One region of the Faecalimonas nexilis genome, then DNA from elsewhere that is predicted to be linked to it. Evidence: riboswitches for the same ligand, from Rfam matches in the RefSeq annotation. Region 1 holds a riboswitch; the other holds the start of a gene.
What was found. A riboswitch is a leader RNA that binds a small molecule or an ion and turns the genes downstream of it on or off. The one in region 1 is predicted to bind FMN.
Positions count from the first base shown of each region.

Region 1 (15,989 bases):
AAAACTCCCCCTGTTGGACTCGAACCAACGACAACTCGGTTAACAGCCGAGTGCTCTACCGACTGAGCTAAGGAGGATTATTTTCAGGTACTTTCATGTGCCTTCAAAATCACATACAATCCACTCGATAAGTCTCTCTTCATCCTTCTTGTTCCTATCACCTTTTGGTTATGCCCTCGACCGATTAGTAACAGTCAGCTGCATACATTACTGCACTTCCACCTCTGTCCTATCTACCTTGTCGTCTTCAAGGGGTCTTACTAACTTGACGTTATGGGATATCTCATCTTGAGGGGGGCTTCACGCTTAGATGCCTTCAGCGTTTATCCCTTCCCGGCTTGGCTACTCTGCCATGCTCTTGGTAGAACAACAGATTCACCAGCGGCCAGTCCAACCCGGTCCTCTCGTACTAAGGTCAGCTCCTCTCAAATATCCTACGCCCACGCCGGATAGGGACCGAACTGTCTCACGACGTTCTGAACCCAGCTCGCGTACCGCTTTAATGGGCGAACAGCCCAACCCTTGGGACCTACTCCAGCCCCAGGATGCGATGAGCCGACATCGAGGTGCCAAACCACTCCGTCGATGTGAACTCTTGGGAGTGATAAGCCTGTTATCCCCAGGGTAGCTTTTATCCGTTGAGCGATGGCAATCCCACTTTATACCACCGGATCACTAAGTCCTACTTTCGTACCTGCTCCACCCGTCGGTGTCGCAGTCAAGCTCCCTTCTGCCTTTGCACTCTTCGAATGGTTTCCAACCATTCTGAGGGAACCTTTGAGCGCCTCCGATACCCTTTCGGAGGCGACCGCCCCAGTCAAACTCCCCACCTGACATTGTCCCCCAGCCGGTTCACGGCTGCTGGTTAGAAATCCAATACTGCAAGGGTGGTATCCCAACAGCGACTCTGCGGCAACTGGCGTCACCGCTTCCTAGTCTCCCACCTATCCTGTACATGCAATATCGAATCCCAGTATCAAGCTGGAGTAAAGCTCCATGGGGTCTTTCCGTCCTGGCGCAGGTAACCAGCATCTTCACTGGTATTTCAATTTCACCGGGTGCATTGTCGAGACAGTGCCCAAATCATTACGCCTTTCGTGCGGGTCGGAACTTACCCGACAAGGAATTTCGCTACCTTAGGACCGTTATAGTTACGGCCGCCGTTTACTGGGGCTTAAGTTCAAAGCTTCGCATTACTGCTAACCTCTCCCCTTAACCTTCCAGCACCGGGCAGGCGTCAGCCCATATACTTCACCTTTCGGTTTTGCATAGACCTGTGTTTTTGCTAAACAGTTGCTTGGGCCAATTCTCTGCGGCCAGCTCTCACTGGCACTCCTTCTCCCGAAGTTACGGAGTCATTTTGCCGAGTTCCTTAACAATGCTTCTCCCGTCGGCCTTAGGATTCTCTCCTCATCCACCTGTGTCGGTTTACGGTACGGGTACGATATGAACAATAGCGGCTTTTCTTGACGCATGGCTCACGGACTTCCTTACTTATATTTCAGTACGCATCACATCTTCAGATTGACTGGCGGATTTGCCAACCAGTCTCCTACCTTGCTTGCACCGGTCTTTCCATTCCCGGCTTCCGCTTTCCACACGTGTCCCCACAGTTCTGTCATATCATAGTACAGGAATTTCAACCTGTTATCCATCGACTACGTCTTTCGACCTCGCCTTAGGCCCCGACTTACCCAGAGCAGATCAGCTTTACTCTGGAAACCTTAGATATTCGGCCGGAAGGATTCTCACCTTCCTCTCGCTACTCATTCCGGCATTCTCTCTTCTTAAAAATCCACTGCTCCTTCCGGTACAGCTTCTTCTCTTTAAGAATGCTCCTCTACCAATCATCTTGCGATGATTCCACGGCTTCGGTAGTGTGTTTCAGCCCCGGACATTTTCGGCGCAGGACCTCTCGACCAGTGAGCTATTACGCACTCTTTTAATGTATGGCTGCTTCTAAGCCAACATCCTGGTTGTCTTCGAAATCCCACATCCTTTTCCACTTAACACACATTTTGGGACCTTAGCCGGTGGTCTGGGCTCTTTCCCTTTCGACTATCCAACTTATCTCGTATAGTCTGACTCCCATACATCATCTACGCGGCATTCGGAGTTTGATATTCTTCGGTAAGCTTTGACGCCCCCTAGGAAATTCAGTGCTCTACCTCCGCAAGACTCGTATGAGGCTAGCCCTAAAGCTATTTCGAGGAGAACCAGCTATCTCCGGGTTCGATTGGAATTTCTCCCCTACCCACACCTCATCGCCACCCTTTTCAACGGATGTGCGTTCGGTCCTCCATTGCCTTTTACGGCAACTTCAACCTGGACATGGGTAGATCACCCGGTTTCGGGTCTGCTCCGACTGACTATATTCGCCCTATTCAGACTTGGTTTCCCTTCGGCTCCGGACCTTCAGTCCTTAACCTCGCCAGCCAGCGCAACTCGCCGGACCGTTCTACAAAAAGTACGCGGTTGAGCATGTAAAGCTCTTCCACAGCTTGTAAACATATGGTTTCAGGTTCTCTTTCACTCCCCTCCCGGGGTCCTTTTCACCTTTCCTTCACAGTACTATGCGCTATCGGTCACTAAGGAGTATTTAGCCTTACGGGGTGGTCCCCGCTCATTCCCACAAGGTTTCTCGTGTCTCGTGGTACTCTGGATACTGCCATGCTCACTCGTCTTTCATGTACGGGGCTTTCACCCTCTCTGGCAGGCTTTCCCAAAACCTTTCCATTAGACTCGCTCGTCAATTTTGCAGTCCGAACCCCGACCTGCACGCAGGTCGGTTTGGGCTCTTCCGCTTTCGCTCGCCGCTACTCACAGAATCGATGTTTCTTTCTCTTCCTCCGGCTACTTAGATGTTTCAGTTCACCGGGTTCCCTTCTTAACGTTATGGATTCGCGTTAAGATGACGGAGGGTTGCTCCGCCGGGTTTCCCCATTCAGATATCTCCGGATCGTAGGATATTTGCTCCTCCCCGAAGCTTTTCGCAGCTTATCACGTCTTTCATCGGCTCTTAGTGCCAAGGCATCCACCATACGCTCTTTCTAGCATAACCAACTGCTTCCATCCACGGGAATGGATGTCTGCTACACACACCTAGCGTGATGTGCGTTGGTAATAGGTCATTTTTTTAATTCGTTGTGTTCGAATGAGTTAATTATTAGTTTTAACAATTACCTCGGATGTCTTGATATTTTTCTTATCATTTCGTTTCTTGTATGCGATTTTCAAGGTACATTTGATAATCGTCCACAACAATTCTTCTGTGTTTCCAATTATCGAATGGAGATAACGAGATTCGAACTCGTGACCTCCTGCTTGCAAGGCAGGCGCTCTCCCAACTGAGCTATACCCCCAAATGGTATGTTTCAATATTTACTTTATCGATGGGCTTAAGTGGACCTTACTTCCTCAGCCTCATACTTAAAGACCTGGGCTTAAGTGGACTCGAACCACCGACCTCACGCTTATCAGGCGTGCGCTCTAACCGGCTGAGCTATAAGCCCTTCTTTGTAGATTCGGCAGCCACCTACTCTCCCACACCGTCTCCAGTGCAGTACCATCGGCCTCCCAGGTCTTAACCATCGTGTTCGGGATGGGTACGGGTGTTTCCCCTGGGCGTATCGCCACCGAAAAGTTGGTTCTTAGCGAGGTTTCTCACGAGCTTAGAACAAAACTTTGTTCTTCGTTCTTGGCGAGGTCCTTTCGAGCCTTAGTTCGAAGAACTTCCTCTTTTCAGAACACTCATAACTAAACAACAGATTTCTTTCAATCCCTTACTTCTTCCCTAGAAAGGAGGTGATCCAGCCGCACCTTCCGATACGGCTACCTTGTTACGACTTCACCCCAGTTATCGGTCCCACCTTCGGCAGCTCCCTCCTTACGGTTGGGTCACTGACTTCGGGCGTTACTGACTCCCATGGTGTGACGGGCGGTGTGTACAAGACCCGGGAACGTATTCACCGCGACATGCTGATTCGCGATTACTAGCGATTCCAGCTTCATGTAGTCGAGTTGCAGACTACAATCCGAACTGAGACGTTATTTTTGAGATTTGCTTCCCCTCACAGGTTCGCTTCCCTTTGTTTACGCCATTGTAGCACGTGTGTAGCCCTGGTCATAAGGGGCATGATGATTTGACGTCATCCCCACCTTCCTCCAGGTTATCCCTGGCAGTCTCTCCAGAGTGCCCACCTTAAATGCTGGCTACTGAAGATAGGGGTTGCGCTCGTTGCGGGACTTAACCCAACATCTCACGACACGAGCTGACGACAACCATGCACCACCTGTCACCGGTGTCCCGAAGGAAAGGCAACATTACTTGCCGGTCACCGGGATGTCAAGACCAGGTAAGGTTCTTCGCGTTGCTTCGAATTAAACCACATGCTCCACCGCTTGTGCGGGTCCCCGTCAATTCCTTTGAGTTTCATTCTTGCGAACGTACTCCCCAGGTGGACTACTTATTGCGTTTGCTGCGGCACCGAAGAGCTTTGCTCCCCGACACCTAGTAGTCATCGTTTACGGCGTGGACTACCAGGGTATCTAATCCTGTTTGCTCCCCACGCTTTCGAGCCTCAACGTCAGTGATCGTCCAGTAAGCCGCCTTCGCCACTGGTGTTCCTCCTAATATCTACGCATTTCACCGCTACACTAGGAATTCCGCTTACCTCTCCGACACTCTAGTTACATAGTTTCCAATGCAGTCCCGGGGTTGAGCCCCGGGCTTTCACATCAGACTTACACAACCGTCTACGCTCCCTTTACACCCAGTAAATCCGGATAACGCTTGCACCATACGTATTACCGCGGCTGCTGGCACGTATTTAGCCGGTGCTTCTTAGTCAGGTACCGTCATTTTCTTCCCTGCTGATAGAGCTTTACATACCGAAATACTTCTTCGCTCACGCGGCGTCGCTGCATCAGGGTTTCCCCCATTGTGCAATATTCCCCACTGCTGCCTCCCGTAGGAGTTTGGGCCGTGTCTCAGTCCCAATGTGGCCGTTCACCCTCTCAGGCCGGCTACTGATCGTCGCCTTGGTAGGCCGTTACCCCACCAACTAGCTAATCAGACGCGGGTCCATCTCATACCACCGGAGTTTTTCACACTGTGCCACGCAGCACTGTGCGCTTATGCGGTATTAGCAGTCATTTCTAACTGTTATCCCCCTGTATGAGGCAGGTTACCCACGCGTTACTCACCCGTCCGCCACTCAGTCACAAAAACTTCAATCCGAAGAAATCCATTTAAGCGCTTCGTTCGACTTGCATGTGTTAAGCACGCCGCCAGCGTTCATCCTGAGCCAGGATCAAACTCTCGTTAAAAGTGTTTGTTCCGGTTTAGATAACTGCTAGCTATCTTTCCCTTTACTGTTTTAGGTTGACATTTTCATGTCTGTTCTGAATTTTTCTCTTTTAAGAATCTTTCAGGGTTATCTTGTCATCTGTTGTTTAATTATCAATGTTCTTTGTTTTTGTTGTCTTGCGACAGCTATATTAGATTACCACATCTCTTTTCGCTTGTCAACAACTTTTTTCACTTTTTTGAACTTTTATTTTTTCTGTTTTTATCGCTCAATCAAGTGCTCAGATATAATACCATGTTTTCTTTTTGTTTGTCAACACCTTTTTTCGACTTTTTTCAAGTTTTTATATCAGCATTTCACATTTCCAGAAAACAAACGGAGAAGGAGGGATTTGAACCCTCGCACCGCTATTAACGATCTACTCCCTTTCCAGGGGAGCCCCTTCAGCCACTTGGGTACTTCTCCCAGCCAACTTCGGCATAAGAAAACCACCGAATCATTTTGGTTGGTGGTTTTTCTCAAACGCAGAGGGTGGGATTCGAACCCACGCGCCCTCTCGGACAAACGGTTTTCAAGACCGCCTCGTTATGACCACTTCGATACCTCTGCATATATTTTATTGTTTTTGTTTGTCGTACTCGCTAACGACAAGATGTATTCTAGCATAGTAAGCGAGTACTGTCAACACTTTTTTAAAACTTTTTTATTTTTTTTGTATTTTCGCAAAAACTCCAGCAATATCAAGGTCTTCCGGTGTTGTAATTTTAATATTTTCATAAGAGCCGCGCACTAATTTCACTTTTTTACCAAGTATTTTTTCTACTACCATGGCATCATCTGTCACTGAATATTCTTCTTTCTCAACCAATATTTTATACGCATTTTTTATCAAGTTGTTCTCAAATGCCTGAGGAGTCTGTACAAGCCATACTCTGCTTCTGTCTGGTGTCTCTTCCGCAAATTCTGATGTATCTACAATTTTAATCGTATCTTTTACTGGCATACCTGCTACACATGCTTTATGTTGCACAACTTCTTCATATACACGCCTGATCATCTCCTGATCAATAAATGGTCTGGCTCCATCATGTATAAATACGTACCCATCTTTGTATACTTCTTTCAGCCCGTTCCATACGGAGTGATAACGCTCTTCTCCTCCGGTTACAATTTTCTTCACCTTTTGAATCTGATATTTCTCAACAATTTCCTTTTTGCAGTATGTTTCTTGCCCTTTTCCTACCACCAAAATAATCTCATCTATAATCTCTGATTCTTGAAAAACTTCCAAAGAATAGCATAGCACCGGTTTGCCGATAATTTCTAAATATTGTTTTTGTGTTTTTGTTCCCATACGACGTCCCTGCCCTGCCGCCAGAACTATTGCCGTACATTTTTTCTTTTGCATACTAACGCTCTCCTAATTTTAAATTTGGAACTGCATTCAAATCCCAGCCATGTCTTGTTCCATTTAAATATTCATAATACGCAGCCACACCTATCATCGCCGCATTATCCGTGCAAAATATCGGAGAAGGATAGTAAAATTCTACATTTCGCTCTTCGCATGCTTTTTTCATGGCCGCTCGTAGTGTACTGTTAGAGGCAACTCCCCCCGCAATTGCAAACTTAGAGGTACCATATTCTTTCACTGCCCGCATTGCATTTTCCACCAATACATCTGTCACTGCTTTTTGGAAAGATGCCGCAATATCCGCCCGATTATAGTCCTCACCTTTCATCTTGCATCCATTGATATAGTTCAGTACCGCTGACTTGACTCCGCTGAAACTAAAATCGTATGGCGCATCATTGATGTGAGCCTTTGGAAATACAATTGCGTCTGGATTCCCTTCTTTGGACAACTTATCAATCTTGGGTCCCCCAGGATAACCAAGTCCAATGGCACGTGCCACTTTATCAAACGCCTCTCCTGCCGCATCATCTCTCGTACGTCCAATAATTTCATATTTTCCATAGTCTTTTACACATACAAGGTGTGTATGCCCGCCCGACACAACAAGACAGACAAACGGTGGCTCTAACTCTTTATTTTCAATGAAGTTTGCTGAAATATGTCCTTCTATATGGTGCACACCCACAAGTGGAAGATTTTTTGCGTAGGCAATCGCCTTCGCTTCTGCCACACCGACAAGAAGCGCCCCCACAAGCCCTGGTCCATAGGTCACTCCAATCGCATCTATATCATCCAAAGTCACCTTTGCTTCTGATAATGCTTCCTCGATCACCTGGTTAATTTTTTCAATATGCTTACGCGATGCAATTTCCGGGACAACTCCCCCGTATAATTTGTGCAGTTCAATTTGTGAAGAGATTACATTCGAAAGGACTTCTCTTCCATTTTTTACAACAGATGCCGCCGTCTCATCACATGAACTTTCAATTGCTAATATCATAACATCTTTTTGTTCTACCATATTTTCATCCTCTTTACCTATCTTTGCCAACTATTCTTCCTCAAACGCCAATTCCACAGACATTCTATCCTTTCCTGCTTTTGCATTTGGGAAGATTGCTCTCACATCTTCCATGTATTCTTCCGGTTTCGTCAAAGACGGGCTGTAATGTGTCAGCCACATCTCCTCCACCTCCGCTTCTTTTGCAAGTGTTGCCGCCTCATAAAAAGTCATATGTTTATATTCTATAGCTTTTGCCGCTTTTTCTTTTTCTCCATACATTCCTTCACAGATAAACAGATCCGATCCTTTCGCATTCTCTCGAATAGAATTTGTCGGTCTTGTATCGGTACAATAAGTCAATTTCAAGCCTTTTCTAGGTGCTCCAAGCACCATCTCAGGCGTATATGTTTTTCCATCTGACTCGATTGTCTCTCCTTTTTGCAAATGTTTCCAATATTGTTTTGGAATCTCCTGCGAAAGCGCTCTCTCCAAATCAAATTTTCCAGCTCTGTCAATCTCTATCGTATACCCATAACACACCACATTATGATTCACCCGAAATGCTTTTAGCCGGTAGCCATTCAATTCGAATGTCTGCTCCGGCTGTGTAATCTCTATAAATTTAATCTCAAAAGGAAGCTCTGGCGCGATGACACGCAGCGCTGTCACAACCCGTTCCAATCCTTTCGGCCCGATAAGGGTCAACGGCTCTTTCCGGTCTGCATTTCCCATTGTAAGCAAAAGCCCCGGAAGCCCGCTGATATGATCGCCGTGATAATGTGTAAAACAAATCACATCGATTGGTTTAAAACTCCATCCCTTTTCTTTTATGGCAATCTGAGTGCCCTCCCCACAGTCAATCAAAAGACTGCTTCCATTAAATCTTGTCATCAATGACGTAAGCCACCGATATGGAAGCGGCATCATCCCACCGCTTCCCAATAAACAAACATCTAACATCTGATTCTCCTATCTCTACTCTATTTCTATCGGAATTCGAAAATTCGAAATCAGTTCGTCATAGCACGCCTCACACAAATCAAACGCATGCACTTCATTGTCCTTTTCCGAAAAATACCCCCACCGTTTCTGCACAGAAAGCGTATCTTCTTTTGCCATTCCGTTTTCTACAGCAATTTCTTTCCCACATTTATTACAAATAATTTTTGTTACTTCTTTTGTCTCCTGAATGTTATACTGACGCATACAAATTCCTCCTGTGAACGAATCTCATTTCATCTGTCTGCTACGTCTTTATTATAGCGATTGCAAATCGTAATTCCTAGTGGGAACTGCTGCCTGAACTGTCAATCTCTATCCAATTTGTCTACTCATCAAAATGGCATCTTCTTCTGGTTTTTCATAGAAGTTTTTTCGGACACCATCTTTGGTGAATCCATAGTGTTCATAAAATTTCCGCGCCGGCATATTACTTTCCCGCACATCTAACATCAAACGCCCAATTTTTTTCTCTCGACAGGTCTCACAAGTGTAGTCCAGCAATTGCCACCCTACCCCTCTGCGCTGTTCTTTTGGGTGCACTGCAATTCGCGCAATTTCCCCTTCATCCATCACAAAATAGATAATACAGTACCCTATGATGTCTCCATCTTCTTCTGCGACTGTGATAAAGGACTGTCTTTGTTCATACGTCTCTAAAAGACTTTGCCTGCTCCATGCATCTGAAAAATTCAATGTTTCCAGTAATGCAACCGCCTCTGCATCCTGCTTTTTCATATTACGAAAGCTTTGCATTTTTTTCTGCCCGCTCCCTTTCTGCCTGAGACAGGCGCAGATAATCCGGCTGGTGCTCCATTGCGGTCTCCGTCTTTCCTTCTTTTAAGTATTGCATTGCGAGCGCTCCTACTGCTGCCGCACTTTGACGGTTTTTATGTGCCGGTGCAAAATGATATTCCGTTTGAAGTCCTTCTTTTAATTGTGTTTGATAAACCGGAACACCATCCCCCAGAAATGTCACTTTTTCTCCATATGCATTTAATTTTCCTATTAATTCTTCCAGCGAAATTGCCATCTGTTCTTCTACAATTTCAAACTGTTCCCCTTCAAAACGATATAATCCTGTATATACCTGATTTCGCCTTGCGTCCATAATCGGACAGAGCAGTCCGGAATTTCCATATAAATTGTACGCCAATCCGTCCACTGTCGGAATATGGATCAATGGTTTGTTCAATGCCAGACCAAGTCCTTTTGCAGTTGCGGAACCAATACGAAGTCCGGTAAATGATCCAGGTCCTCCTGCCACCGCAATCGCATCCAATGTGTTCAGGTCAAACTCTGTCATTTTGACAATCTCATCCAACATCGGAAGTAACGTCTGTGAATGTGTCTTTTTATAATTCACTGTATACTCCGCCAAAATCTGTTCTTCTTCCACGATTGCGACAGTTGCAACCAAACCAGAACTATCCAATGCCAATATCCGCATATCTACGCCGTCCTCTCTTCTATTGTAATTTTTCTATAATCGAATCCCTGTTCCAAATCTTTTTCAATCTGAATCTCGATCCGTTCTTTCGGTAGAATCTCTTCAATTAAATTTGCCCACTCAATCAATGAGACGCCTTCTCCATAAATATAGTCTTCATAACCGATCTCATCCATCTCTGTGATATCACCAATTCGATACACATCGAAATGATAAAACGGCATTCTGCCATCATCATATACCTGCACAATGGTAAATGTCGGACTGCTGATTGGTTCTTTTATCCCAAGTCCATGAGCCATCCCCTGCGTAAATACAGTTTTTCCCACTCCAAGGTCTCCTACCATTGTATAAACTTGGCCCTTTTTTGCTTCTTTTCCGATCTTGAGTCCAAGTTCATAAGTCTCTTGTGCACTTCTTGTCTCTATTATCATTTCAAAATCCTCTCTTTATCCTGCAATATGTCTGATTTTTACATTCTTAGGCGGCATATGTGTAGAAATCATCTTCACCGCCGCCTCATACTGCTCTTCCATAGACTCTCTCGGGAAAATCAGCGCCCGCATCCTTGTCACATATAAAATCACCGCACGGTTCGTGCTGACCGCCTTGGAAAAATCCTCCCATTTGTTGGTCACTTCCAGTTCCCCTTGTCTTACCGTTACGCCTTCTTCTGACAATTCATATTCTAATGGCTTTTGAAACATCTTCGTTCTTTGTACCTGTGTCTTTGCCTTTCCTTTCAGGGAAACCGGCGTCACCACCAAGAACAGTGCCGCTAATATAAATGCCGGCATCGCCGCCATAGAATCTCCCGACAGCATATAATTGATTCCCATCCCAAGGGCAAGCACTCCAATCATTGCTCCCAGCAAACCACTCATATGTGTATACGTATGATACAGCAGAAAATCATACATGATCTTATCCGTCATCTTCACTTCAAATTTTACAGACATGTGTTTCCTCCATCTAAATTGATATTTCACACGAATAATGCTGTGCTATAAAATTATAGCACAGCATTTTCATGGTTACAACTTACTTGTTCATTTTAAAAATCGGACTGATTTTCTTATAAATTAGGAACACAATGAAAGATACAAGTACCCCTTTCAGCAAATTAAACGGAGCTACTGCAAAAATCACAAACGTAGAAAGACTTGTAATTGAGTGGTTCACAGCTGTTCCCATCGCGACCAACGCATCGATTGGCATCTCGAATGCTTTTGCGTATACCGGAAGCAGCACATATGCATTCAGAATACACCCGATCACCGTCATAAATACGGTTCCTACTGCCATTCCCGCAAGTGCACTCTTTCTCGTATGATATTTTTTATAAATCATCCCTGCCGGCACACACATTGCACATCCTATTAAGAAGTTCGCTATATCACCAACTCCCCCTGTTGTAGTACCGCTGATCACCACATTGAGAATTACTTTAATCAGTTCCACGATCGCTCCTGCCAATGGTCCCATTACAAAACAGCCAATCAGCACCGGAATTTCACTGAAATCGATTTTGTAAAACGGAGGCGCAAATGGAAGCGGTACTTCAAACTGCATCAAAATAATCGCAATTGCAGACAGCATACCGATCTGCACGACACCGCGCACTCCAATTCTTTCCTTTGATTTTTCTCTTGTTTCTGTCATTGTTGTTGTACTCATTTTTTTCTCTCCTTTTCTTTACAAAAGGAATTCTTCTTTCGCGCATGCAAAAATGCCCTGAATCAAAAAATTCAGGGCATCTATTATCGTTGTGATATATTGCACACACCTTCTTCTCACATCCAGACTTTACTGTCGGTACTGGAATTCCACCAGTTCAGCCATTTTCATGGGTCGCGGACTGTAACCGCCGGTAGGGAATTACACCCTGCCCCGAAGAATCCTTATTTACTTCTCGTATATTATATGCCAATATAAGCCGTTATTCAAGTATTTTTTACGGAAGCATTATCATTTTTCCCGAATCACTCCTGTTTGATCTATCTCTACATTCGGAGACAAATTTTCTAAAAATCCAAATAATTCCATCTGTTCTTCTTCTGCATCAAGATACTGCGTTGTATATCCTGTCTGAAGCGCCGGTACAAAAGACATTTCCCGCAATCCGTCTATGTCTATCTGAAGCTTTAATAATCCGGTATATTTTGTCTCACCATTAAACCAAAAATCTCCAAGACTATATACAATCGGTTTTCCATCTACATATTCCATTCCTTGCAGGACATGTGGATGACCGCCCACAACAATATCTGCTCCGGAATTCAGGAATTCTCTCCCCATCTGCTGCTGCACGTCATTAAAATCATTTGTATCTTCTGTCCCCCAATGAATATATGCAATCAGATAATCACATTGTTTTGCTGCATCTGAAATCACCTGATTGTACGCTGTCGTATCATATGCAAGCAGAATTCCGGAACTGTCTTCTCCCGCCTGTGGTGTATAGCGAATTTTTTCCGCATTCGACGCTCCGACAAACCCGATCTTAATTCCATTCCAATAAAATATACCGGCTTTTTTGCTTCTTCCAGGTTTGATCCTCCGCCAACATATGGAATATCTGCCTGTTTTAAAAGCTTCATCGTATCCTGAAATGCATCTTCACCATAATCGTATACATGATTGTTAGAAAGCGCAACAAGATCAGTCCCCATCTCTTTCAACAATTCCATACGTTTTGGATGTGCCCGAAATGTATAATATTTCCCTGCAAGCGACGCACCACGGTCACTGATCGCATATTCATGGTTCACATAAAAAATATCACTTGCATTTGTAATCTCCAACAATTTTGGGGAAATACATTGTGCCAAATCATTGACTTCATCATAATGATCCAGCACAAATCCATCTTCTGCAAAACACAGATCTCCGGCAATCGTCACTTCTGCCTGTTCTTCTTTTTTCCCATCCCGCTCATAAATTCCATATTGTTTTGCGGTCTCCGCATCATTCAAATAACCTTTATAACGATCATAGGCAACATGCATGCTCTCCCCTGCAGCATGATAAACGGATTCTTTTGTTAATTTTCCGTCCGATGCAAGTTCCAGCACTTCCTTTTTTGCTTTTTCCGGATAAGTTTCAAAAAACCAGTCCGAAAAGGACTGCATTTCTTCTACTGCCGCCGGCACTGCCTCTTCTCTTTCTGCCAAATAGGATTGATAAAGTTCTTCCACTTCCTGTTTGCCATTTTCTAGCTGTTCTTGTTTTAATGTTTCCTGTTTTTTAGCATCTTCAAGTCTCAGTAACTTTTCATTTTGTCTCTTCTGAAAAAATATGATTGCAAAAACAGCCAGCAAAATGAAAGGCACTAAAACTGCTGCAAAAAACAGCTTTCGGATCTTTTGTTTCCTTTTTTCTGCCCTTCGTTTTCGGATACCTCTTGTTTTATGCCTCTCCATCTTCATCCCTCTTTTGTACTGTTTTTCTGCTTATATTTTATCAGAGCCCTATAGAGACAGCAAGAAAAAAGATGGGTAAATTCCCCATCTTTTTTCTTGCTTACAGTATTTCTCCATTGCTTTGGATTACCTGTTTATACCATTCAAAGGATTTCTTCTTTCTTCTCTCTAATGTACCGTTTCCTTCATTGTCTTTGTCAACATAGATGAATCCATATCGTTTTTTCATCTCTCCTGTCGTGAAAGAAACACAGTCAATGCAGCCCCAAGGGGTGTATCCCATCAATTCCACACCATCAAGTGACACTGCTTTTCCCATCTCCTCAATGTGCGCTTTCAGATATGCAATTCGATAATCATCCTGAATCGTGCCATCCTCTTCTATTTTATCAATTGCTCCAAATCCATTTTCCACGATAAACAATGGTTTCTGATAGCGTTCGTATAGTAAATTCAGTGCATATCGAAGCCCGATTGGATCAATCTGCCATCCCCAGTCCGACATTTTTACATATGGATTCGGAACACTTCCAGGGAAACCGTCAACTCCATTGCCTTCCGCAACATGATCTGCCTTCACCGCATTTGTCATATAATAGCTCAAACCAATATAATCCACAGTACCCTGACGTAAAATTTCCAAATCTCCCTCTTCCATCTTGATTCGGAATCCTTTTCTCTCCCATTCTTTCAAAGCGTAAGACGGATATGCCCCGCGCACATGCACGTCTCCAAACAGGTATCGGTCATGCATTGCTTCCACAGAGTACATCATGTCTTTTGGATTGCAGGAATACGGATAAATTGGAACGCATGCAAGCATACATCCAATTTGAAAATTTGGATTGATCTCATGTCCTTTTTTCACTACCAACGCACTTGCCACCAGTTCATGATGCACCACCTGATACATGCACTCTTCCGGATTTTCCTCCTGCTCGAAAATCACACCGGAACAAGTATACCCAAACAGCGGATACTTATAATTTTTCTGGTTGTTAATCTCATTGAATGTCATCCAGTATTTTACCTTGTCCCGGTAACGTTTCATTACAGTCTCTGCATATTTGACAAAGAAATCAATTACTTTCCGGTTTTTCCAACCACCGTATGCTTTTACAAGATGATACGGCATCTCAAAATGAGACAGTGTCACGACCGGTTCAATATTATATTTGAGCAATTCATCGAACAAGTCATCGTAAAATCGAAGTCCTTCTTCATTGGCACACTCATCGTCCCCATTTGGGAAAATACGTGTCCATGCAATCGAAGTACGGAAACATTTGAATCCCATCTCTGCAAATAATTTGATATCTTCTTTATAATGTCCGTAAAAATCAACCGCTTCATGGTTCGGATAGTAATGCCCTTCCAACACTCCGTCTGTAATTTTACGATCCACTCCATGCGCTCCCGCTGTCAGCACATCTGCGATGCTGACTCCTTTTCCGCCTTTATTCCAGCCACCTTCTACCTGATGGGCAGCAACTGCGCCGCCCCAAAGAAAATCTTCTGATAATTTTTGCATTTGTCTCCTCCTAACATGTCACTTCCATCACAGACTCCAACGCTTTTACTGTTTTCTCGTCCTCTATCTTCATGTCTTTGACCTGATCCATATTCACAACAATAAAAATTACTGTAGTATCAAAACCTTCTTTTTCCAACAATTCTTTGTCAAATTCCACTAATAAATCACCTTTTTTCACTGATGCATCTGTCTTTGTGTGGACTTTGAACCCTTTTCCATCTAATTTTACAGTGTCAATCCCTATATGAATCAATGTTTCCAGACCATTTTCACCTGTTAACCCAACTGCATGATTTGTGTCAAATAAAGCGGATATTGTTCCATCAAACGGTGCATAAACTTTTCCATCATTTGGAATGATTCCAACACCCTTTCCCATCATTTCCGATGCAAATGCCTCATCGTTAACTTTTGAGACAGGAATTACTTTTCCACTCACCGGGCTTGCCACTTCCACTGTTCCTTCTGTCAGCTTTGTCTCTGGCTCATTCTCGTTTAACTCTGTAATCTCTTCTTTAAATCCAACAAGATATGTCAGCAGTGCCCCCAGTACAAATGACACTAAGATAGAAATCACCAATCCGATAAATTGTGTCATATGTCCTGCTTTAAAATATGCCGGCAGTGTTGCGATTCCCGGCATGTTATAGCTCCAGGATACCGCCTGAAATGCTCCGCCGATTCCTCCGCCGATCGCACCTGCGATACATCCACAGATCATCGGTTTTTTCAGTCTTAAATTGACACCGTAAATCGCAGGTTCTGTGATACCAAAAAGTCCTGTGATCGCCGCTGAGAGGGAAACTCCTTTCATCTCTTTGTCTTTCGTTTTTAAGAATACTCCAAGTGCTGCGC
Region 1 covers NZ_AP029189.1:816,863-832,851, reverse strand. Annotated here, with positions in the region: tRNA gene AC6I5B_RS04040 (tRNA-Asn) at 5-77, opposite strand; rRNA gene AC6I5B_RS04035 (23S ribosomal RNA) at 165-3,061, opposite strand; tRNA gene AC6I5B_RS04030 (tRNA-Ala) at 3,290-3,362, opposite strand; tRNA gene AC6I5B_RS04025 (tRNA-Ile) at 3,439-3,512, opposite strand; rRNA gene rrf (5S ribosomal RNA) at 3,523-3,640, opposite strand; rRNA gene AC6I5B_RS04015 (16S ribosomal RNA) at 3,798-5,328, opposite strand; tRNA gene AC6I5B_RS04010 (tRNA-Ser) at 5,686-5,774, opposite strand; tRNA gene AC6I5B_RS04005 (tRNA-Ser) at 5,833-5,918, opposite strand; gene ispD (2-C-methyl-D-erythritol 4-phosphate cytidylyltransferase) at 6,013-6,717, opposite strand; gene tsaD (tRNA (adenosine(37)-N6)-threonylcarbamoyltransferase complex transferase subunit TsaD) at 6,719-7,747, opposite strand; gene AC6I5B_RS03990 (ribonuclease Z) at 7,778-8,689, opposite strand; gene AC6I5B_RS03985 (hypothetical protein) at 8,705-8,935, opposite strand; gene rimI (ribosomal protein S18-alanine N-acetyltransferase) at 9,044-9,484, opposite strand; gene tsaB (tRNA (adenosine(37)-N6)-threonylcarbamoyltransferase complex dimerization subunit type 1 TsaB) at 9,468-10,178, opposite strand; gene tsaE (tRNA (adenosine(37)-N6)-threonylcarbamoyltransferase complex ATPase subunit type 1 TsaE) at 10,181-10,612, opposite strand; gene AC6I5B_RS03965 (YcxB family protein) at 10,628-11,137, opposite strand; gene AC6I5B_RS03960 (ECF transporter S component) at 11,220-11,855, opposite strand; FMN riboswitch at 11,962-12,080, opposite strand; partial or broken gene AC6I5B_RS03955 (CapA family protein) at 12,147-13,186, opposite strand; gene AC6I5B_RS03950 (6-phospho-beta-glucosidase) at 13,701-15,131, opposite strand; gene AC6I5B_RS03945 (beta-glucoside-specific PTS transporter subunit IIABC) at 15,142-15,989, opposite strand, start outside.

Region 2 (15,989 bases), 1.4 Mb from region 1:
GAGAGCTTTAACAGATATAATAACGTTGCGATTCGTGTGGGGGACAAATCATACCGCTATGGAGACGCCATTCCGGTATCAGAGGGAACTGAAATTAAAATCACATCAACACCGACGAGCTTTATGAGCTTGTTGGGGCTAAAAGATGGAGTTACATATACAATTACGGTAAAATCTTTAGAAGAGCCGGAAAAAACACCGGTTGGGACTGTGACAGTAAGTGTTCAGGACATGGTTTCGACTCCGGAAGGAAAAGACTGGCCGGAAGCAAAAGGTGTGATTTTAGACAATGTAAAAGTGTCTATTTATGAAGACGATACAATGCTTGATGCGATCGAGCGTGCATGTGTGGAAAATAATATCGAAATTTCATTTGATTCGAACAAAACATATGTGACCGGAATTGATGGCTTGGAACAGCTTGAGCGTGGTGAAAAAAGTGGTTGGATGGGAACTTTAAACGGATGGTTCACAGATGAAGGGGCAGGTAACTTTACGGTTGCAAACGGAAAATTTGCAGATGGGGATATCGTTACAATGGAATATTCCCTCGACTATGGAAACGATTTGACAGACACAACGGATGTTACAGGAGAATTAAAATCACTTGGAATTAATACAGGTGAACTTGCTCCACAATACAGCAGAGATGTATATGAATATACATTGACAATTCCGAAAGATACAAAGCAAGTGTCATTTGCACCGGAAAGCTTTAACCGCTATGACAAAATCACAATCCAGTCAAATGGAAACGAATACCGTTATGGAGCAGCGATTCCGGTAGAAGAAGGAACTATTGTAAACATCACTTCGGTTCCGGTAAGCTACACGACACCAGTGGAACCGGATGCAAAAGTGACATATCAGGTGACTGTAAAGAACGAGGACGATTCACAGAATCCAGATCCGGAAAAACCAGACCCACAAGAGCCTGAAAAAGAAGAAATTACACTCACAGATACACAGTATGGAGTGAGTCTTACAGGAAAAGAATTGACAAAAGACATGCAGCTTGTTGTCTCCAAATTGACAAAAGACGATGCGGCGGTAGATGAGATTCGAAAAGCCATTCCGTCAAGCAAAGGAGTATTTGCACTGTATCATGTAGAACTTCGTCAGGATGGAAAAGAAGTTGCGTTATCGGATACAGCGAAGCTGAGTCTTCCGGTCGGTAAAAAATATAATGGAAATACAATGGATGTATTACTATATACCGGCGGAGAAGTGAAGAAACTTAGCGGAACTGTTACAGATGGTTATATTACTGTGAAAGTGACACAATTAGGTGATTTTGGTGTTGTGACGGATATGGCAGGAGACGGAGCAAGTACAACAGACAAATTAAGTTCAGCAGATGGCTCCGGCAACAGCCAGACAGGAACTGTAAAAACCGGTGACAGTGTAAAGATAGAGTACCTGGTATACCTGATTGCAGCATGCGCGGTTGTGATTACTGCAGTTGTTGTAGTCAAAAAGAAAAGACAAGGAAAATAAAAATGAAAAAAAGAAATGTTAGAATAATAGCATTGATGCTTGCTGCGGTGATTGCAGCAGGCAGCCCAATGCCTGTTCGTGCAGCGGATTTTGAAATCGAAGAAGAAGTTATTCTAGGAGGAACCGGGGGAGAATCAACGGCGCTGTATGAAAAAGAGTCGGAGGAGACTCTTTTTCAGGGGACAGTGGAAGTTTCAGAAAATGAAATTGCAGACCAAGATATGCAAGCAAGTCTTGACAAAGCAGCAAATTATCTGAAGACTCATGTGACGAACCCGGTCGTTAACACTTTGGGCGGAGAATGGTCTGTGCTTGCAATGGCAAGGTATGGGAATCTGCCGGAGGAGACAAAAAAGAATTATCTGGCAAATTTGTATCGGACATTGGAGGAAAACCAAGGTGTTCTGGACAAACGAAAATATACAGAATATTCGAGAGTAGTGCTGGCGCTTACGGCAATCGGGGTGGATCCTTCGGATGTCAACGGATATAACATGCTGTATCCGCTTGCAAACTTCAAACAGGTAAACTGGCAGGGAGTCAACGGTACGATTTATGCGTTGCTTGCGCTGGATTCGAAGAACTATGAGATTCCAAAGCTTACAGAAGAAGATTTGGGAAAAGGGCTGGAGCAGACGACAAGGGAAAAGCTGATTCAACAGATACTGGATAAACAGTTGAGTGATGGAGGATGGGCGTTAAGTGGAACGAAGTCTGATCCGGATATGACTGCGATGGCAATTCAGGCGCTTGCTCCATATTATGAGAAAAACAGCGGGGTTGAAACCGCGGTTGAAAAAGCGCTTCAGACATTGAGTACGATGCAGGACGAAAATGGCGGATTTGCAAGTTTTGGAACTGAGAATCTGGAAAGTGCAGCCCAAACTGTAATCGCACTTTCAACATTGAATGTAGAACTTTTATCGGATGAAGCATTTATAAAAAATGGTAAATCTGTATTAGATTATCTCCTGAGCTATCAGTTAAGTGACGGTGCGTTCAAGCATACTCCACAGGAGAATACAGCAGATGCGATGTCTACAGATCAGGGCACGATGGCACTTGTCGCATATAACCGGGCTGTAAACGGAAAAAATACATTATATGATATGACTGATGTGCAAAACGGCGGCGACGAGGAGGAAGAGACTGCGGAAAATATTGCACGTTTTCGGGCAAAACTTGAGGTGCTTCCGGCACAAATCAGAATCAAAGATCAGCAGACAGTGTATGCATTGATCAGCGAATTGGATCAGATGAAAAAGTTTGCAGAAAAAGAGGAATTTCGCGGCCGATTGCAAGAGAAACTAGAGGAAATCTCGGAGCAGATAAAGGTAGTAGAGAGTCTCGATGAACAGATATGGAATGAAATCAATCCACTGGCAGTTACCTTAAAAGATGCTGAAAAAATTGCAGAACTACTGAAAATATACGAGAGTATCCCAAAAGAGAATCTTGAATATGTAGAACACAGAGCGGATTTGCTGCAGGCAGATACAATCGTAAAAAAATTGCAGAATGGAATTTTGGCAAAAGAGATTTTTACAAATGTGAAAGACTCTAGTATCGATTATGTATATGAGACCTGGAATTATACACTCACACTGAGAGGTGCGAACAATTATGAACCTGCGGATATGAAAGCCGGAGTGACAAGCGAAAAGAAAGATGGGAAATACTTTTTTACAACTGAGGAGAGCGGAACACTTCCGGGAAATATCGACCTAAGTATCAAGTGCAGCGGATTTACGAGCAAAGATTATGTGCTTTATAAACAGGAGAATGGAAAGTCTGTTAAAGCAGGAACCGCAACTGTCTTGGGAGGCTATCTCACCTGCAGTATTTCAGAGGGCGGGACTTATTATATTCAAAGTGAGCCGGAGAATGCAGGAACAATCGAGCCTGTGTTTACAGGAACCAAAAATCTTCAGGAAATAGCAGAGCAGGTAAAGGAGACGTCGAATAAAAAGACGACTGCAAAAGCACAGGCGACATCCAAGAAAGATGACAGTAAAACTGTAAAAGCAGAAGTGAAAGACAATGTTGTTGCAAAGTCAGAACTTGCCCGTGTCAAAGATCAGGATAAGAACCTTCAGATGGAAGGAAAAATGACCGATGGAACGACGTACACATTCACATTGAATGGAAAAGATATCAAGGAAGAGAAAGAGATCAATATTGAACTGAAACGTACAAGTCCATATGATGATGAGATCAAACAGCTCTCGGAACATCCGGCTGTGCTGTATTTTGAACAATCAGGAACATTTCCTGGAGTTATACAGGTGGAAGTGCCGGTAGAAAAAGAAGACGGAGAGTATTTACTTTTGTATTATAATCCAAAGGAACAGAAGGCGGAGTATGTGCAGAAGGTGGAAGTAAAAGATGGACAGACAAAATTTCTGATTGAAAAAGGCGGAGCGTATTTCATCGATAAGAGGGCGAGTACAAAGTCACTGAAGGATGATACAAAAGAAAAAGACAATTTTATTGATGCCGATACAGATGAGATTATTCTTCAGGGGACAAAAGAAGAGACGAAATCCTTGTCTGTGCCATATATTGTCGGGGCGCTCATTGCATGCGCAGTGGTTGTATCGGGACTTGGATATTCGTTCACTCTAAAAAAGAGACGTAGAAGGGACAGAGATGGTGATGAAGCATAAAGTGAAAAGGGTCATAGGGCTGCTTTTGATCGCTGTGTTGATGAGCAGTGTAGCGACAGGCTGTGGAAAGACAACGCTTACTAATACAGTGCAGAATGAAAATAAGCAGAAGGATTCAGATGCATGGATGGAGGATGATGCCTCCGGTCAAAAGGATACGGATAAAAGTGAGACTTCTAAGGAAGAAGAATACTATGACGTAGACAAGATACAAGGCGGGGAAGTTGACTATTCCAAATATGAGGAGAAAAAATCATCCAGAGCAGCAAGCGGAAATAGCAACAGCAATGTTACATACAGCGATGGGACCGGAAGTGGACAGGATCAATATCAGACAAATCCTGTTCCGGAAGGAATGCAAAATCCGGTGGAACCAGGAGAAATCACAATTGACAAAAGCAAGAAACAGACCTGCTATCTCACCATTTCCTGTGCAACGATTCTTGACAATATGGAAAATCTGACAGAAGGGAAAGAAAAACTGATCCCTTCTGACGGAGTGATCTATGCGACAAGAAAAGTGACGTTTTATGAAGGAGAGAGTGTCTTTGATGTCCTTCTCCGTGAAACGAAAAATAACCGTGTGCATATGGAATATTCCTTCAATCCGCTGTTCAACAGTAATTATATAGAAGCGATCAATAATCTGTATGAGTTTGACTGCGGCCAGAATTCCGGCTGGATGTACAATGTCAATGGGTGGTATCCAAACTATGGCTGCAGCAGATATATAGTTCAGGAAGGAGATGAAATCCAGTGGAATTATACCTGTGATTTGGGAAGAGATCTGGGGACAAGCTGGATGGATCAAAATGGGGAAAGATAACTTTGGTACGTATCATCCGATAATTAATTTTGTTTATTTTGTATTTGTGATAGGGTGCTCCATGTTTTTGAGGCACCCTGTTTTTCTAGGGATTTCCTGTGTGAGTGGTTTTATTTACTATATTTATCTTAAAGGAAAGAAAGCATTCAAAACAGCTCTATGGCTCATGATTCCTGTATTCTTGATCTCAGCACTTGTAAATCCTCTTTTTAATCATGAGGGAGTGACACTTTTGTTCTACTTTCGAACGGGCAATCCCCTGACGTTAGAATCCATTGTATATGGACTGGCGTCCGGTGTGATGCTTGTGTCGGTATTAAACTGGTTTTCCTGCTATCAGGTCATTATGACCTCGGATAAATTCATTTATCTGTTTGGGAAACTAATTCCGGCGATGTCATTGATTTTATCTATGGTGCTTCGCTTTGTTCCGAAGTTTAAAAATCAGATTGAAAAAGTGTCCGATGCGCAGAAGTGTATTGGGAGAGATGTGACAAATGGAAATACACTTGCAAAGGCAAAATACGGCATGAAAATTCTTTCAATCATGACGACGTGGGCATTGGAAAATTCAGTGGAGACAGCAGATTCCATGAAGTCGAGAGGATATGGACTGCGTGGCAGAACTAATTTTTCCATCTATCGTTTTGATACGAGAGACAAAAGGATATTTTCGGTGATGGCTGTAGCAGGCCTGATTGTGCTTGGCGGAATTGTAACAAAAAAAGTATATTTTTTATATTTCCCGATGATGGAGGGAAATCCGTTAAACTGGGAAACACTTTTGATCTATGTCATTTATGGGGGAATGTGTATGCTTCCTATGGTGATTAATATTGTGGAGGATATAAAATGGCACTATTTGAAATCAGAAATCTGACATTTACTTACCCAGAGGCAAAGACACCGGCTTTGCAGGAGGTGAATGTTGCAATTGAACAGGGAGAATTTATTGTCATCTGTGGAAAATCTGGCTGCGGAAAGACGACATTGCTTCGGCATTTTAAAACTGCACTGACACCATATGGGACAAGAAGTGGAGAAATTCGATTTTTGGGGGACGCTTTGGAGCAGGTATCTGTCAGAACACAGGCAAGTGAGATCGGATATGTTCTTCAGAGTCCGGACAATCAGATTGTGACAGATAAAGTGTGGCATGAAATGGCATTTGGACTTGAGAATCTCGGATATGATCAACAGACGATTCGGCTTCGAGTAGCTGAGATGGCGAGCTTTTTTGGCATTCAGAACTGGTTTGCGAAAAATGTGGAGGAACTGTCGGGAGGACAGAAACAACTTTTAAATCTGGCTTCTGTGATGGCAATGCAGCCGAAGGTGCTTGTGCTTGATGAGCCGACTTCACAGCTTGACCCGATTGCGGCGAGTGAATTCCTTGCAACGATACGGAAAATTAATCTGGAACTTGGGACGACGGTGATCATCATCGAGCACCGTTTGGAAGAAGTGTTTCCGATGGCAGATAAAGTGCTTGTTCTGGAGGAGGGACGACAAATCTTGTATGATGAGCCAAGGCAGGTAGGAAAGGCGCTTGCCGGAAATGATCTGTTTCTTGCAATGCCAAGTCCGGTACAGATTTATGATGGAACGGGACAGGTCGGAACATGCCCTTTGACGGTCTGCGAGGGGAGAAACTGGCTGAAGGCACATTTTGAAAAAGAGCAATCTGGATTCTGTGAGACAGAGAACGAAAAGAGTACAAAAGGAAAAGATGAGGTTGTCATCGAGGCAAAGGAAGTGTGGTTCCGATACGAAAAAGAGATGCCGGATGTCGTGAAAGATCTGTCCCTGCAGGTAAAAAAGGGCGAACTTTTCTGCATGTTAGGCGGAAATGGAACTGGGAAAAGTACGACATTATCACTTTTATCCGGAATTCGAAGACCTTATCGAGGGAAAATCCTGCTGAAAGGAAAGGATATTCGCAAGCGAAAGGAAAAAGAATTGTTTCATGGTTTGATAGGGGTGCTTCCGCAGAACCCGCAAAGTCTTTTTGTGGGAAACACAGTCCGTGAGGACTTGTGGGAAATGTTTTCTGGATTTCATATCCAGCGAAAAAAGGAATATGAAAAGCAAATGGAGCGTGTGATTGAAGATACACAAATCGGTCATCTGCTTGATATGCATCCGTACGACCTAAGCGGCGGCGAGCAGCAAAGGGCGGCTCTGGCAAAGGTGCTTCTCCTGGAACCTGAGATTTTGCTTTTGGATGAGCCGACAAAAGGTCTTGATGGTTTTTACAAACAAAAACTTGCGGATATTTTTGAGCGTCTGAAAAAGAGAGGTGTCACAATTCTGATGGTGTCGCATGACATTGAATTTTGTGCTTCTTATGGAGATACGTGTGCAATGTTTTTTGATGGAAGTGTTATAACTTCGCAAAGTGCAAAAGCATTTTTTGTCGGAAATAGTTTTTATACAACAGCGGCAAACCGGATGGCGAGACAGTTATATCCGGATGCAGTAACAGTAAAGGAAGTGATAGAAGCATGCAGCAAAAACAGGCGACAGGAGTAGATACAAAGGCGATGCTGCCGATTTTTTCTTGTGGATTTATGGTTGTTGCTGAACTGTTTCTGCCGTGGTTTTCCATGCCGGTCTTGAAATACTCAAAACTTCAGACTTCATATACGTTGTGGAATGTGTCAGAATGTGTGGATAATATACAGAAAAGTATCCGTGGAGGAGGAAAACTTTCCATGGAACTGTTGACGGCGGAGGAAATAAAAACGATTGGGCAGTGGAGTATTGCCTTGCAGGTCTTTGCAATTATTTTGACAGTTCTCCTGATTGGTGCTGCGATTGCAGCATATAGGTGGAAGAAAAAAAGTGTAGTATATATTCGTCTCACCTTTTTGGTAGCGGCAATTTTGCCGGCACTGGCATTTGCGGCAAACATGCAGGGAAACCTGTTTCTAAATGAAAAGATTGGACGAGAGAGTCATTTTATCAATTTGACGATACACAGCTATCTTCAGCTGACAGCATTTCCATATGCACAGTTGATTCTTGCTTTAGTGATGATTGCAGCGGTCGGAAAGCTTTTGGATACGCAGTTTGAGTATGAGGCGATCATGTATATACAGAGAAGTGTGCGTGAGGATAAAAAAATCGGAAAGCGAACCAAAGTCTCCATTTTTTTGATTTTGTTTGCGATTCCGTGTTTGATTTTTTTCGGAATCTTTTTCCTGAATGACAGAAGCGCATCTTTCATTGCTTTGTGTATTATTGGGCTTGCAATGATACCGTTTTGCATGATTTTTGAAGATCGGAAACCACAGGCAAGGGAAGTGCTTTTGATTGCGGTTATGGCTGCGATTGCAGTTGTTGGGCGTATGGCATTTTTTATGCTGCCACAGTTTAAGCCGGTGACAGCCATAGTGATCATAACCGGAATCAGTCTCGGCGCAGAAGCAGGTTTTTTGACAGGTGCGGTTGCGGGATTTGTCTCTAATTTCTTTTTCGGTCAGGGACCGTGGACACCTTGGCAAATGTTTGCGTTTGGCATTATTGGGTTTCTTGCAGGCTTATTGTTCCGTGGAAAACGGGAAAAATATAAGAAAAGCAAGTTGATTTTATGCCTGTATGGGGGAATTGCGACACTTGTAATCTATGGCTTTTTGATGGATACGTCTTCCATTACTATGTTTGGCACCGGATTTTCGTGGAAGGCGCTTGCGGCAATGTATGCAAGTGGTCTGCCGTTTAATATCGTGCATGGGATTTCCACAATGGTGTTCCTGTTCTTTCTGGCGGGACCGATGGATCGAAAATTAGAGCGCATCAAGAAAAAATATGGAATTTTATAAGGAAATAGTTCAGAACCTTCCGTTTTGAGAAACAAACACTTGGCGGTTTTTTTGATTTGCGTTATAATCGTACTATCAAAGTAGGATGAAATCACATTTACAGGAGATGATACAGATGATAAAAGTACAGGAATACAGAGGACATATCCGCAATTGGGAAGAGCTCTGTGAGCGGCTTGGGATTTCTCTTTTGCTGCCGCGCAAAGAACGGGAAGAAGAGATTTTGGTGAAAGCATATGAGACATGGGGATATGAGATGGCAGATCACATGCACGGCATGTTTGCATTTGCCTTGTGGGATGAGGAGAACAATCAGTTGTTCTGTCTGAGAGACCCGTTTGGAACAAAACCGTTTTACTATTATGAGACAGAAGATGGGACACTTCTTTATGGCACAACAATCCGAAAGATCATGGAGCAGCCGGGATTCAAAAAAGAATTGAATGAGGAGATGCTTCAACTATATTTGAGCCTGACATATGTTGCGGGTGAGAATACGTTTTTCCGCGGATTAAAAAAATTGATGCCGGGACGGTACTTGATCTGGAAAGATGGAGTATTGAAGATTGAGCGCTACTGGAGTCCGCAGTTTCATCCAGATGAAAGTAAATCATTGGAAGACTGGGCAGATGAGATCCATACGACACTTCAGGAAATCATGCCGGAAGTGAAGGCAAAGGATGAGACAGTAGAATCGTTCTTATCCGGCGGCGTGGATTCTTCCTACGTGCTTGCAATGTCTGAGGCGAAAGTAGCAGATTGCTGTGGATATGAGGAAGAGAGATTTGACGAATCAAGGATGGCAGAAGAGACAGCAAACCTTCTTGGACGAACATTTTCCAGACGCGTTATCACGCCGGAGGAGTATTTTGAGACAGTACCTTATGTCATGTACAATATGGAGCAGCCACTTGGGGATGCGTCAGCAATTGTTTTTGCAATCGGATGTAAAGCGACAGCAGAGCATACGAAGATCTGCTACTCAGGTGAAGGAGCAGATGAGTTCTTTGGAGGATATAATATGTATCGCAATGCAGAGCGATACGGTGAGAATCTGAAGGATTTTTATGTTGGAAACACGAACATCATGAAAGAAGATGAGAAACAAAAGATTTTGAAGCATTATGATCCAGATGTGCTGCCGATTGAAGTTGCGGCTCCGATTTATGAAGAGATGGAAGGGTTAGACCCACTTTCGAAAATGTCCAATGTCGATATTCAGATTTGGCTGGAAGGAGATATTTACCTTAATGTCGATAAGATGAGCGAGGCGGCGGGATTGGAGATCCGTATGCCACTGACAGACCGGAGAATTTTTGATATTGCATCGAGAATGCCGTCTAAATATAAAGTCAATGATGAACAGAACAAGGTGGCATTTCGTACTGCAGCCGCGAAGGTTCTTCCTGAGGAGATTGCTTTCCGTAAGAAACTTGGATTTATTGTGCCGATTCGAATTTGGATGGCAGATGATCGTTACAATCAAGATGTGCGTGCGAAGTTCCAAAGTGAGATGGCAGAGAAATTCTTCAATGTGGACGAGATTAACGCAATTTTTGATGAGTATGTAAATGGAAACTCTGACAATTGGAGAAAAGTGTGGACAATTTATACCTTCCTTGTATGGTATGAGGAATATTTTGTGAAACGCTGATAAAGCGTTAATTTTCAGGGAGATAAGTAATTATCTCTCTGTTTTTGTGTATTTAAGAATGCGTACTACACATTTTTGTATAGAAGAAGTTAAATATCCGTAAATGGGTGTAAGAATACATAAAAAAAGACCGGCACCAATGTGCCAGCCTGAGAAAGGAGAAAAATATATGTAAACGTTTTAAAACGTAATTGTTAGGCGAAGTCCAACAGCCATAAATAAGGTTTTAAATACAACCGTTGTCTTCTTTTATTTGATAAGTTTATTATAAAGGATATTTGTGAGTAAAATATGTCGAAAGAAGAAAAGAATTATGAAATTTCTAAAGAAAATCCTAAGGGATTCTTTCTCACTGGTTAATAAATATTCCGATAAGTTAACCGACCTTCAATTGTGCATAGCGATTCTGTTTGCTATGATATAAATAAGCAAAGGCCCTTGCAAATAAAAAATGGAGGATGAGGATTTATGCAAATTGGAACGGTAATCAGAAAGTATCGAAAAGAAAAGAATATGACACAGGAAGAGATGGCATCTTATCTCGGCGTGACAGCACCTGCGGTGAATAAGTGGGAGAATGGAGTTTCCCAAACAAAAGGATATTAAGAAATAACCTGTGTTTACCTGCTTGCAAATTATTGTATTTGGATAAACGAGAAAAAAACTTTTTATTGACAGATATAATATCAGATATTATAATTGTCCGTAATTGAATAACTATCTTCAGGGCAGGGTGTAATTCCCTACCGGTGGTATAGCCCACGAGCCGAAAGGCATGATTTGGTGAAATTCCAAAGCCGACAGTATAGTCTGGATGAAAGAAGATGAAAGTAAGTTTATGCTTTTTTTGCGTGCTCTGGAATGATTTTATATTGTTTCAGAGCATTTTCTTTAATCGCATAAATCCTCTTTTGCATGTCTTGGATAGATTTTATTCAAGGCATGTATTTTTTTGGAGGTGTAAAAATGAGCGATACAGAATACATGAAATTAGCAATAAAACTGGCAAAAAAAGGTGCTGGCTATGTCAATCCTAATCCTATGGTTGGGGCAGTAATTGTAAAAGATAATCGAATTATAGGACAGGGATACCATGAAATCTTTGGTGGATTGCATGCAGAGAGAAATGCATTAAAAAATTGTAGGGAGTCACCTGTAGGAGCAACACTTTATGTAACACTTGAACCATGCTGTCACTATGGTAAGACACCACCTTGCACAGAAGCAATTATTAAAAGTGGCATTACAAGAGTAGTCGTCGGAACTTTAGACTGTAATCCTATTGTGTCTGGAAAAGGTGTAAAGGTACTTGAGGAAAACAACATTCAAGTTGTGATAGGAATTTTAGAAATGGAGTGTCAACAGTTAATCAAAGTTTTTAGAAAATATGTTACAAGGCATATTCCTTATGTTTTTATGAAATATGCAATGACAATGGACGGGAAAATAGCAACTTATACAAATCAATCAAAATGGATAAGTGGCGAAAAAGCGAGAAAACAAGTACATCAATTCAGGCATAAGGTTACTGCGATCATGGTAGGAGTGAATACAGTTATTCAAGATGACCCTTTACTGACATGCCGATTAGAAAACGGGGAAAATCCTATTCGTATCGTATGTGATACAGATTTAAGAACACCCATTACATCAAAAATTATCAAAACAGCGAATGACATTAAAACATATATCGCTACTTCTTCTATTGATGAAAGTAAGATTGCTCTTTACAGAAAATGTGGTTGTGAAATTATTTATACGAAGAAAAAAGGTAATCATATTGACTTAATGAATTTAATGCAATGTTTAGGAAATATGCAGATAGACAGTCTACTTTTAGAGGGTGGAAGTGCAATGAATTGGAGTGCTCTTGAGCAACAGATTGTTGATGAGGTGCAAATTTATATAGCACCTAAAATATTTGGTGGGAGTGCAAAAAGCCCTGTAAGTGGTCAAGGTGTTGCTTTTCCTAATGACGCCATTATGCTTAAACCATATGCTTTTTCTCAAGTGGGAAATGATTATTTCATAGAAAGCGAAGTGATTTATCCATGTTTACAGGAATAATAGAAGAAATCGGTAAAGTAGAAAGAATACAGAAAGATACTTGTAACTGTAAACTATCCATTAAAGCTTCAAAAATATTAGAGGATATACATTTAGGCGACAGCATAGCAGTCAATGGTATCTGCCTTACAGTTACTTGTTTCACTCGACAATCTTTTACAGTTGATGTGATGAATGAAACATGGAACAGAACGGCTCTTAGCCTGTTAAGACATGGAAGCCTTGTGAATTTAGAAAGAGCTATGCCTATGAATGGCAGGTTGGGCGGTCACATTGTTACGGGGCATATTGATGGGACAGGCAGAATATCGTCTGTGCGTAGAGACAAAAATGCGGTGTGGTATCAAATCAATACGCAAAGAGAAATCTTAAATCTAATTGTTGAAAAAGGTTCGATTGCTATTGACGGTATTAGTCTTACTGTCGCAAAAGTATCGAAAGCAGATTTTTCGGTATCCGTTATCCCTCATACTTTGGAGCAAACAATTCTCAAGAATAAACAAGTCGGGGATATGGTAAACCTTGAAAATGATATATTAGGGAAATATGTGCAGAAACTCATAGACAACAGCAATGAAACAGAGTTGTCGAAAGAGTTGTTATGCCGATACGGATTTTAGCAGAAAGGATAAAGGAATTATGAAATATCAAAAAATAAAAGAGGCATTGCAGGCGTTACAAGAGGGAAAACTTGTTTTGGTTATGGACGATAAAGAGAGAGAAAATGAGGGGGATTTAATTTGTTCGGCACAATTTGCGACAACAGAAAATGTTAATTTTATGGCGACTTATGCAAAAGGCTTAATCTGTATGCCTATGAGTGAAAGTCTGGCTAACAGGCTCATGCTTTCCCCTATGGTTGAAGATAATACAGATAACCATGAAACTGCCTTTACAGTTTCTATTGATTATAAGGATACTACAACAGGTATTTCTGCCGAAGAAAGAGGATTAACGGCTCGTATGTGTGTGACTGAGAATGTAAATCCCTTTGACTTTCGTAGACCGGGGCACATGTTTCCTCTGATTGCAAAGAACGGAGGTGCTTTGGAAAGAAATGGACATACAGAAGCAACGGTTGACCTATTGAGGTTGGCTGGCTTAAAAGAATGTGGCTTATGTTGCGAAATTATGAATGAAAACGGGAAAATGATGAGAACACCTGATTTAATTCAGTTTTCTCAAACACACCATATACCTACCCTCACAATTAAAGAATTACAGGAATACAGAAAAGTATATGATTTGCTTGTAGAATGTGTTTCGGTTGTAGAAATGCCTACAAAATATGGGAATTTCAAAGCACATTGTTATATCAATAAATTGAATGGAGAACATCATGTTGCATTGGTTATGGGAGATTTGAATAATGGAAACGATGTGCTATGTCGTGTCCACTCAGAGTGCTTAACAGGAGATGCCTTTGGCTCTTTACGCTGTGATTGTGGACAGCAGTTAGATAAAGCAATGAAAATGATTGCAGAAAATGGTTCTGGTGTATTGCTTTATATGCGACAAGAGGGACGAGGTATCGGGCTTGTCAATAAACTAAAAGCCTATCATTTACAGGATAACGGTATGGATACACTTGACGCCAACCTTGCATTAGGATTTCAAGGCGATTTAAGAGAATATTATATCGGTGCACAGATTTTAAGAGATTTGGGAATAAAATCATTGCATTTACTTACAAATAATCCTGATAAAGTTTATCAGTTAGAAGATTATGGAATGAAAATTTCAAGCAGAGTACCGATTGAAATAGAAGCAAATCCTTATGATAGTTTTTATCTAAAGACAAAGAAAGACCGAATGGGACACATTTTGAATATGGAGGAAAAATAAATGAACACTTTTGAAGGAAATTTAGTAGCAGAAAATATAAAAATCGGTATTGTTGTAGCAAGATTTAATGAGTTTATAACTTCTAAGCTATTAGCAGGTGCATTAGATAATTTGAAAAGAGAAAATGTTGGTGAAAAGGACATAGAGGTAGCTTGGGTTCCGGGAGCATTTGAAATACCTTTGATAGCGTCTAAAATGGCAAAAAGTAAAAAATATGATGCGATTATTTGTTTGGGAGCAGTTATTCGAGGTAGTACAAGCCATTATGATTATGTGTGTAGTGAGGTATCAAAAGGAATTGCTCAAATCAGTTTAAATACCGAAACACCAGTTATGTTTGGTGTTCTTACGACAGATACGATTGAACAGGCGATAGAACGAGCTGGTAGCAAAGCAGGAAATAAAGGCTCTGAATGTGCACAGGGAGCTATTGAAATGGTAAATCTAATTCGTGCATTAGAGGTATAATATGATTGGGGATTAAAAGGTAAAGCGAAAAAGCATAATAGGCGGAGTGATCCAGACACGGCGGTGGGAAAATCTCTTAGATTTTTCCACCGTTTTTAGTGGCTGGTTCACTCCGGCAGTTGAGCGAGCTTGCGAGCGAACAGTAAGCCCCCGTTATCTAACAAGGGGGGCACAAAAAACAAGAAACAATATACACTACTAAGCGGAAAACGCTGTATTTACAAGGTAAAATCGCTTTTAATAGGGTGTTAACTAAAAAGCACTCATTTAATACATAAAAATTGAATAAGACATAGGAAAGACAGTTGATTTCAAACGAGAAATTGATTGTCTTTTCTTTTGCGGAAATTTAAGTATAGGCAATTATCAAATATGGTAGTTGCCTTTTTTGATTGGAGGAATTGAAGAATGAATGATAAAAACTTTATAGAAGAATTAAGACAAAAGCGTGAAGAATATGGAGTAACACAAAGAAAACTTGCTGTTGCCTGTGGTATCAGTCGTACATATTTTAACCAGATAGAGAATGGGACTGTTGTTCCCTCTGCTGAACTAAAACAAACGATAGAAAAACAGATTGAGCGTTTCAATCCGCAAGAACCACTATTTCTGTTGATTGATTACTTCCGTGTCCGCTTTCCTACGACAGACGCATTAAAGATTATTCGTGAAGTATTACAACTAAAAGCCGATTATATGCTTTATGAAGATTTTGGAAAATACGGATATGAAAGCAAATATGTTTTAGGCGACATCAACATCATGTGTTCCATGCAAGAGCATTTAGGTGTTTTATTAGAACTAAAAGGCAGAGGGTGTCGGCAAATGGAAAGTTATCTATTGGCACAGGAACGCTCATGGTATGACTTTATGCTGGATTGTTTAACGGCAGGTGGTAAGATGAAACGACTTGACTTGGCAATCAATGATAAAGCAGGAATATTAGATATTCCAAAGTTAAAGGAAAAATACAAGGCTGGCGAATGTATCTCCTACTTTCGTATGCAGAAAGATTACAGCGGTACGGAAAAATGTGGTAGCGATTTACCAAAGAATACAGGAGAAACCTTATATCTCGGTTCAACCAGTAGTGAGTTATATATGTGTGCCTATCAGAAAAATTACGAGCAGTATGTCAAAAA
Region 2 covers NZ_AP029189.1:3,120,904-3,136,892, reverse strand. Annotated here, with positions in the region: gene AC6I5B_RS15640 (DUF4430 domain-containing protein) at 1-1,497, shown strand, start outside; gene AC6I5B_RS15635 (prenyltransferase/squalene oxidase repeat-containing protein) at 1,500-4,163, shown strand; gene AC6I5B_RS15630 (DUF4430 domain-containing protein) at 4,147-4,989, shown strand; gene AC6I5B_RS15625 (energy-coupling factor transporter transmembrane component T) at 5,090-5,869, shown strand; gene AC6I5B_RS15620 (ABC transporter ATP-binding protein) at 5,842-7,521, shown strand; gene AC6I5B_RS15615 (ECF transporter S component) at 7,494-8,813, shown strand; gene asnB (asparagine synthase (glutamine-hydrolyzing)) at 8,929-10,467, shown strand; partial or broken gene AC6I5B_RS15605 (helix-turn-helix domain-containing protein) at 10,936-11,055, shown strand; FMN riboswitch at 11,183-11,297, shown strand; gene ribD (bifunctional diaminohydroxyphosphoribosylaminopyrimidine deaminase/5-amino-6-(5-phosphoribosylamino)uracil reductase RibD) at 11,434-12,534, shown strand; gene ribE (riboflavin synthase) at 12,519-13,154, shown strand; gene AC6I5B_RS15590 (bifunctional 3,4-dihydroxy-2-butanone-4-phosphate synthase/GTP cyclohydrolase II) at 13,174-14,379, shown strand; gene ribH (6,7-dimethyl-8-ribityllumazine synthase) at 14,380-14,847, shown strand; gene AC6I5B_RS15580 (replication initiation factor domain-containing protein) at 15,256-15,989, shown strand, end outside.
Region 2: another riboswitch for FMN. It lies ahead of ribD (bifunctional diaminohydroxyphosphoribosylaminopyrimidine deaminase/5-amino-6-(5-phosphoribosylamino)uracil reductase RibD); the one in region 1 lies ahead of AC6I5B_RS03960 (ECF transporter S component).